2 regions of the Dietzia sp. oral taxon 368 genome follow, and region 2 is predicted to be linked to the other one. Evidence: riboswitches for the same ligand, from Rfam matches in the RefSeq annotation. Region 2 holds a riboswitch; the other holds the start of a gene.

Region 1 (4,417 bases), 1.7 Mb from region 2:
CTACCTCACCGCAGTGATGCGTCGCGACGACTACGTGCGCGAGTTGACCGCCTTCTTCTCGGGCTACGACCTGCTCATGACGCCCGGCCTCGCGGATCTACCACCGCTCATCGGCGCCCTCGACACCCCGCCGTGGGCCGTCCGGGGAGCGGAGGCGCTGCTGACGACCCGGACCGCGCCGCTACTGCGTCATTCCCGGTTCGCGGAGTCGATCATCGACGACAACCTGAGCTGGGTCCCGTACACGCAACTGGCCAACCTCACCGGGCGGCCGGCGATGTCGCTTCCACTGCACTGGACGCCGGAGGGCCTGCCGATGGGGGTCCAGTTCGTCGCGCCCCTCGGCGGGGAGAGCCGGCTCCTGCGGCTCGCCGGACAGCTCGAGCAGGCCCTGCCATGGGCCGATCGCCAGCCGACGATAGACGGCGCCGACACCGCCGCGTCGACGAGGTGATGCCCCGAACCGGGGCGGGCGCGACCGGCGGGCCCTCGTGGGGCAGCCGAGACTCGTCCCGACCGCGACCTCGGACCTCCCCGCCTTTCGTCACCCGTGACGTTTCGACTGCATCGTCGAGCACGCACACGGCCGGCACACCGGGACCGAGGATGGCGACGCCGTCCCGGACCGGGCACGGTGCCCAAGTCGCAGCCGGGCGGGCGACGCGAGACACTGTCGGCGCACCAGCCGGGTGGCACAACGGCACGGGGCGCGAGCGCGCCGTGGCGCGGTCCGGAGCCGACGGGTCGGCGGCGTGGGAAGGTCCGGACATACCAGCAGTGTCTCCGACAACAGGTCCGAGGCGGACGAGGGCGGGCACAGTCACGTCGACGCCGCCGGTCGAGAACGGCGGGACAACGCGAGCCCCGAGGATCACGACCTGCGGCCACGTCACGTCGCGCGCCGTCGGCCCCTTCTGGTCCGACCGCCGGATCCACCAAGTGCCGATAATCTACATTATGTAAAGTTTCACTTGTCGGATACGTTAATTCATACTTGACGACCCCTCGGCGCAGGCGGACACTCGGGCCCATGCATACCCCTCGCCTGGTCGAACTCATCGACGCCCACAAGCGTGCCTATGGCGTCAGTGAGTCCGAGCTGGCCCGCCGAATCGGGATCACCCGCCAGAATCTGCACCTGTGGCGCACCCACGGACTGCGCGGCCTGCCGGCCCGGACCACGCTCGACGGCATGGCTGCCGAACTGCGTCTCCCGTATGTCCGGGTGCTCGAGGCAGCCCTACGCGATGCCGGCTACCTCGACGACACCGACCACGTTGCCACTACCGAGTCGCCCCTCTTCTAGGGCATGTCGCTTCACCGGCCTGCGGCCTCAGGGGTGAGGAAATGCTCAGGTATGCTCCCCGTTAGTCGGTTCGGTGCCGCCTGTCCCTGCGCTACTTCTGCGCTCGGAGCCGGGCGATATCGACGCAAGAGGGAATCCGGTGGGAGTCCGGAACTGTCCCGCAACGGTAAGAGAATCCAATGGCGTGGTCACAACATCCCCGCCACCAGTTCTCGAGTCCGACACCTGCCGGCGCAGGGGCGCACCCCGCGCTCCTGCACTCACGGCCGAGGAGCCCTCACACATGAATATCAAGACCCGTCGACCACGGCTGTCCCGTGACAGAGTGGTCACTCTTTTGGCAATGCTCGGCTTGGTGGTCACGACCGCTTGTTCGGCACCTGAGCAGCCCTCCGAAGAGACGCCGGCTCAGTCCATCACGGTTGTCGACGACGCCGGACGGACCGTGGAGTTCGACGGCCCGATCGAGTCGGCTGTGGTGGCTAACCGCTACAACAGCGAGCTGATCCGGGCGATGGGCGACATCGACAAGGTGATCGCCGTCGACGCCAACACCGCCCAGGATCGCGTCTATTGGGGTCAGTTCGATCCGGATAACGTCATCGGCAAGGGCCAGAGCGAACTGAACGTCGAGAAGATCATCGAGCTCGATCCCGAGGTGCTGATCCTGCCGCGCAACGGCAAGGTCGACGAGTACGCGGCCGCGCTGGAACCGGTCGGCATCAAGGTCCTCACCGTCACCGGGTGGGACAACGGCGATTTCGCCTCGCAGCTTGAGATCCTCGGTAGCGCCTTTGACAATGAGGCCGGAGCCGAGAAGGTCACTGAGTTCTTCGAGTCGACCAAGGTCGACATCGCCGACCGCGTGGGCGGAGTCGAACCGAAGAAGACCGTGTACTGGGAGTACGGCGATCCCTATACCACCGCCATTCCCGAGACGTCCAACGACGGGTGGCACCAGATGATCGTGGCCGCGGGTGGGGTCAACATGTTCGGCGACCCCACCCTGGAGGGCGACACGGTCGATCCCGAGCAGATCCTGGCCACTGCCCCGGATCTGATCCTCAAGACGACTTCGGGTGGGGCGCTGAAGAACACCGGCGTCTACACGCCCCCGGCCGACGGTGAGTTCGCCTCGATCGGGCAGGAGATGATCGCGCGTCCCGGGTGGCCGGAGCTCACCGCCGTGCAGGAGGGCAACGTCCACATGATCACCGGATTTGCGGGCGGCGGACTCGGCAAGATTGTCGGAGCGGCCTACCTGGCAAAGTGGCTCTACCCGGAGCAGATGGCGGGCTTCGACCCGGACGACGTCTTCTCCCGGTGGCTGGAGCTCCAGGGTATGGAGCTGCCAGAGGGTCACGTCTACACCGTCCCGGCCACCCGGTGATCTGACAATCCGTGGCGAGTCAAACTACTCGTGATGACCGCCGGACGATCCTGGGAACCCGCCGCACACGGCGACTGATCCTGGTGGCCGCGGCGGCGATCATGCTGGCGCTGGCCTGGGCGGGCGTGGTCAACGGCGTGACCGACATCAGCTCGGTCAGGTTGCTGGCCACGCTCGTACCCGAAGGTGACCGGTGGGCCACCCCGTTGACGTGGAACGAGTGGGTCGCGGTGGTGCAGCTCCGCCTGCCGCGGATCGCCATGGCCGTCGTGGCCGGGATCGGGCTCGCGGTGGCCGGCGCGGGCATGCAGATCATCACCGGCAACCCCATGGCCAGCCCCTTCACCACCGGGATCTCCAACGCCGCGGCCTTCGGCGCCTCCGTCGCGATTCTCACGGGTCTGTCAATCGTCGGGTCCCGCACCCTGGGCACGATGGTCGCCGCGTTCATCGGCGCGGTCCTGTGCTCGCTGCTCGTCTTCTCAATCGCCTCGGTCACGCGGATGGGTCCCACCGCGATCATCCTGGCCGGGATCGCCCTGAGCTATCTGTTCTCGGCCCTGGCGGCGGGACTGCAGTACGTCGCGGACGAGCAGCAGTTGTCGTCGATCATCCACTGGACATTCGGGGACCTCGGCCGGGCGACCTGGTCACAGATCGCGATCGCCGCCGTCGTCGTCGTCCTCGCCTGTCTGCACGCCCGCGCCAACACAGGCAACTACCAACGGTTCGCCGCGGGCGACGATGTGGCGCGGGCCCTGGGCGTCTCCGTCACGCGGCTGCGCCTGGAGACCGGGTTGTCGATCACCTTGGTCGCGGCCACCGTGATCAGCGTGACCGGGGTCATCGGGTTCATCGGCCTCGTGGCTCCACACATCGCGTCCATGCTCGTCGGGGCCGATGAACGCTACCGCCTACCGCTGACCGCGATCACCGGGGCGAGCATTATCCTGGCGGCGGACCTGGTGGGCAGACTGGCCCTGAGCCCGATCATCATCCCGGTGGGGATCGTGGTGTCGCTCATCGGGGTGCCGGTGTTCCTGTGGTTGATCCTGCGCGAGGGCAGGTGGTCGCGGTGACCGATGCGAAGTCCGCGACTGGTCTGAAGGTGCGTGGTCTGTCGGCCGCACACCGCCGCCGCGGCGAGGCCGTGATCGCCGGAATCGACGTGGACGTGGCCCCCGGTGAGATGGTGGGCATCCTCGGTCCGAATGGCTGCGGCAAGTCCACCCTGCTCAAGTCCGTGTGCGGCGTGCTCACCCCCCGCTCGGGCACGATCGTGGCCGACGGAACCGACATGGTGAAGGTTCGCCCGCGCCGACGCGCGCAAATCCTGGGTTACGTCCCCCAGCACGACGATGGGGTGGGCCGAGCCCTCACCGTGGCCGAGTCGATGAGTCTCGCACTGGATCGGCGGCGCCTCAGCGAGGAAGCCACGCTCGACATCGTCCTGGGCATCGCCGAGCGACTCGGCCTCGGGGGGATGGCATCACGCCGCGCCTTCGAGCTCAGTGGCGGCCAGCAACAGCGAGTGCTGATCGGCCGGACCCTGGCCGCGCAGACCCCGTACCTCCTACTCGACGAGCCGGTCAGCGCGCTAGACCTGCGTTACCAGCTGGAGATCATGGAGATAGTGCGCGACCTGGTCCACACCGACGGCGTGGGGGTGGCGATCGTCCTGCACGACCTTAATCTGGCTGCCGCGTTCTGCGACCGACTGA
Region 2 (4,417 bases):
GAAGCCCCGCAGCAGTGTTCGGGTGGTTGCGGCCCTCCCGTGACGGGTCGACCGGACCTTCCGCCACCACAGCACAATTCCGCTGAGCCCCAGGACCAGCAGCCAGGATGCGGCGAGTTCCGAGTAGAGCTCGCCGGGCGGGCCGAGGTGGAGATCCCGGTGCAGGCTGGAGATCCAGCTCCGCAGCGGGAGCTCGCCCAGTCCCGAATGGCTGCTCAGGTCGCCGCGCACGTCACCGGTGGCGGGGTCCACGAACACCGCGCGGTTGAGACCGTCGTCCAGCGCGGGGTCGGCGAACAGGATCCGGGTGGTGGTGCCGGGCTCGTCGGAAGGCCAGATCTGGACCACGGCGAGCTCCGGGAACTGCGCCTGCGCGGCGTCGATCTGCTGCTCCAGACTGAGTGCGGTGGACGCGGGTGGCGCGGTCAGTTGTTCGGCGTAGACGAGCCGCTCCAGTGTCGGGGACAGCGCGTACAGGGCCCCGGACAGAGCGGCGATGACGAGGAACGGTGCGACGAACAGGCCCGCATAGAAGTGGACGCGGGTGAGGATCGCGCCCAGCTGCGCGGAGAGGGGCCGCGCGGGCGGGGCCGGTTCGGCAGCACCGGGGTCGCGGGTGTGGCGCTCGGCCGGATGGGTGGCGGTCATGAGAGGCGAATCCCTTCGGGATCAGGCGGTCCGCGAGCGGGTCGGTACTACCCGCCGGGCAGCACGGAGCTGGTCTGCGGAGAGCGGCGTGCGCGGCCGCGAGGTCGGTGAGTGCGGGCACCCGGAGACCCGGCTGCGCGCGGCGCTGGCTGGCCGAGCGGGGCGGGAAGGAATCGGTGCCCGAGTGGGCGCAGCGGGACGATCTGACGGCCGCTGCGGGTGAGACACGGGAGGCGGGGACGGTGGATCCACCGCGCGCCGCTCCCGGACATGTCACCGCACCGCCCGAGCGCGGCGTGGCGCGCGTCGGCGGGTGCGGGACCTGCGACTATGCGGCAGCGGGCGGCGCTCTGGTCCCACCGCGGGAGACCAGGTAGCGCTTGAGCGGCGCGTCGGCGCCGCGCGGGACCGGGACGACGGCGACGACGGCGACGAGGTGCGCTGTCGATATCGGCGGCATCGACCGGGCGGACACCCAGGCCAGAGCGCCGGCGAGAGCAGCGATGACCAGTAGTGCAGAGCCGATCGCGGCGATGTGCGCGGCGAGCATGACGGGCGTCATCAACGCTGTTGCGGAGGCCAGCGCATCGTGGGCGGCGGTGTCCATCGCGGCCCGGAGCGCCGCGGGGTCGGTGCCGTGGTGGCCCGGCGGGTGCGAGCCGGACCCGTGGTGCGAGTGCCCGCCGGACATCGCGATGTGGACGGCGCCCTGCCCGGTGATCAGTCCTGACGCCGAGGCGAGGATCGGGAACCGGTAGCGGGCTGCGGCGGCGGTGGCGGCGCCGATCCCGGCGCTGGTGATTGCCACGGTGAGCGCCTGGGCGAACGAGACCGGGCCCATGTCCGCCGCGAGCCCGTGCGCGCTGATGCCGAAGATGCCACTGACCAGCGCCACGGTCACGCCCACGATCGTGGTCATGACCGGGGGGAGCTCGGTCCTCGCCCGATCAGCTGGCACACGCCGAGTCTAAGCACGGCGAGCACGGGGTAGGAAGGTCAGCGCGGGCGGTGAGAGCGCCGGCAGCCGAGCCGGGGTGGCTTCCGAGGGCGAAGGGTGGTCCGGGCGGGACGGCGGATAGGCTCGCCCGTGCCGTGGTGCTCGGGAAGCCGGAGGAGAAGCCGGCGCGGCCCTCGCCACTGTAGTCGCGGAGCCACGCGACCCTCGTCCGCCCCACACGTGGGGGCGGGGGCCACTGGGCGAGAGCCCGGGAAGGTCGGTCGCGCGGTGCTGATGCGGAAGCCAGGAGACCGGCCACGGCGACATGTTCCACGAGGGTTTGGAGAAGAACATGCGCCCCGACCGGCGTTCGGCGTCCCCTGACGACGCCCCGGCACGCTCCGACGTGCCCCGCATCGCACTACTGTCCACCTCCGACACGGACCTGCTCTCCGCGCGCGAATCCGGCGCCGAGTTCACACTCGGCAACCCGTCGCGCCTGCACGTCGAGTCCGACCTGCCCGCCCTGATCACCGGCGCCGACCTGGTGGTGGTCCGCATTCTCGGCTCGCGTCGCTCGTGGGATGACGGGTTCGCCGCCGTCCTGGGCGCGGGCGTGCCCGTGGTGGTGCTGGGCGGTGAGCAGACCCCGGACGCCGACCTCATGGAACTGTCGACCGTCCCCATCGGGACCGCCGCCGAGGCCCACCGCTATCTCGCCGAGGGCGGGCCGACCAACCTCGCGCAGCTGCACGCCTTCCTCTCCGACACGGTGCTGCTCACCGGCGCCGGTTTCGAGCCGCCGGTGAGCGTGCCGGTGTGGGGGATGCCGGAGCGGCCGGGCGCCGACTCCCCGGCGAGTGGTCACAAACGCCGCGATTCCCGCGACGCGACCTGGGAGAACGCGGGCGGGTCTGACCAGTCGCCGGGCGGCCCCCGCGTGGGCGTGCTCTACTACCGCGCCCACGAGGTGAGCGGGAACTCCGGATTCGCGCACGCGCTGGCCGACGCGATCGACGCCGCCGGCGGGGTGGGCGTGCCGATCTTCGCCGGCTCCCTGCGCTCGGCGCCCGACGAGCTGTTCGACGCGCTCGGCACGCTGGACGCGCTGGTCGTGACCGTACTGGCGGCCGGCGGCACCACGCCCGGGGCCGCCAGCGCGGGTGGCGACGACGAGGCGTGGGACGTCGAGCGCATCGCCGCCCTGGACATCCCCGTGCTGCAGGGCCTGTGCCTGACCTGGGGCCGCGACGACTGGTCGGAGTCGGACGACGGCGTCAACCCGCTGGACTCTGCCAACCAGATCGCGATCCCCGAGTTCGACGGTCGCATCATCACCGCCCCGTTCTCGTTCAAGAAGATCGACGCCGACGGCCTGCCCCGCTACGTCGCCGACCCCGAGCGGTGCGCGCGCGTGGCCGGGATCGCCGTGGCCCACGCCCGGCTGCGCCACGTCGCGCCCGCGGACCGCAAGATCGCGCTGGTCCTGTCGGCGTACCCGACCAAGCACTCCCGCATCGGCAACGCCGTCGGCCTGGACACCCCGGTATCCACGATCCGCCTGCTGCGCCGCATGCGCGACGAGGGTTACGATCTGGGCCCGGCGGACGGGCCGATCGCGAAGTTCCTCGACGAGCAGGCCTACGCCACCGACACCGAGGCCGGAGACGCCCTCATCCACGCGCTCATCGACGCGGGCGGCCAGGACGAGGAGTGGCTCACGACCGCGCAGCTCACCGACGGCCACGTCCGGATCTCCACCGAGGACTACCTCCGCTGGACCGCCGACCTGCCCGCGACCCTTCGAGACGAGATGGTCGAGGCGTGGGGCGAGGCGCCGGGGACCCTGTTCGTCAACGACGCCGGCGAGCTCGTCCTGGCCACCCTGCAGGCCGGCAACGTGGTGCTGCTCATCCAGCCACCCCGCGGGTTCGGCGAGAACCCGGTGGCGATCTACCACGACCCCGAGCTCGCGCCGTCCCACCACTACCTGGCCGCCTACCGCTGGCTGGCCCACGGCTTCGGCGCGCACGCGCTGGTGCACATCGGCAAGCACGGCTCCCTGGAGTGGCTGCCGGGCAAGAACGCCGCGCTCTCGGCGGACTGCGCCACGGACGCGGCCATCGCGAACCTGCCGCTGATCTATCCGTTCCTGGTCAACGACCCGGGCGAGGGCGCGCAGGCCAAGCGCCGCGCGCACGCCACGATCGTCGACCACCTGGTGCCGCCCATGGCCCGCGCGGAGTCGTACGGCGACATCGCGCGGCTCGAGCAGCTGCTCGACGAGTACGGCAACATCGCCGCGATGGACCCGGCCAAGCTGCCGTCCATTCGCGCGCAGATCTGGACCCTCATGCAGGCCGCGCACATGCACGAGGACCTGGGCCTGGAGCAGCGTCCCGATGACGAGGAGTTCGACGACTTCCTCCTCCACGTGGACGGCTGGCTGTGTGAGATCAAGGACGTCCAGATCCGCGACGGCCTGCACGTCCTGGGCCAGGCGCCCGACGGCGAGGCGCGGGTCAACCTGGTGCTGGCCATCCTGCGCGCGTCCCAGGTGTGGGGCGGGCAGTCCGGCGCGGTGCCGGGCCTGCGCCGCGCGCTCGGCCTGGCCGAGGGCGCGCCGACCGAGGAGGTCGACCGCGTCGAGGCGCGGGCGCGCGCGCTGGTGGAGGCCATGGAGGCGCGAGGCTGGGACGTGGCCGCGGTGCCCGACGTGGTTGGGGGCGACGACGATGAGGTGGCTCAGGTGCTCGGCTTCGCCGCCCGCGAGGTCGTACCGAGGTTGGCCGGCACGGTCGACGAGCTGGACGCGGTCATGCACGCCCTGGA

Evidence for each region. A riboswitch is a leader RNA that binds a small molecule or an ion and turns the genes downstream of it on or off. The one in region 2 is predicted to bind cobalamin.
Region 1: another riboswitch for cobalamin. It lies ahead of C3V38_RS13555 (ABC transporter substrate-binding protein); the one in region 2 lies ahead of cobN (cobaltochelatase subunit CobN).

Annotation. Positions count from the first base shown of each region.
Region 1 is NZ_CP027238.1:2,890,460-2,894,876, reverse strand. It holds gene C3V38_RS13565 (amidase) at 1-454, shown strand, start outside; gene C3V38_RS13560 (XRE family transcriptional regulator) at 1,031-1,306, shown strand; cobalamin riboswitch at 1,400-1,554, shown strand; gene C3V38_RS13555 (ABC transporter substrate-binding protein) at 1,650-2,696, shown strand; gene C3V38_RS13550 (iron ABC transporter permease) at 2,708-3,775, shown strand; gene C3V38_RS13545 (ABC transporter ATP-binding protein) at 3,772-4,417, shown strand, end outside.
Region 2 is NZ_CP027238.1:1,166,503-1,170,919, reverse strand. It holds gene C3V38_RS05600 (PepSY domain-containing protein) at 1-648, opposite strand, end outside; gene C3V38_RS05595 (hypothetical protein) at 977-1,606, opposite strand; cobalamin riboswitch at 1,725-1,920, shown strand; gene cobN (cobaltochelatase subunit CobN) at 1,992-4,417, shown strand, end outside.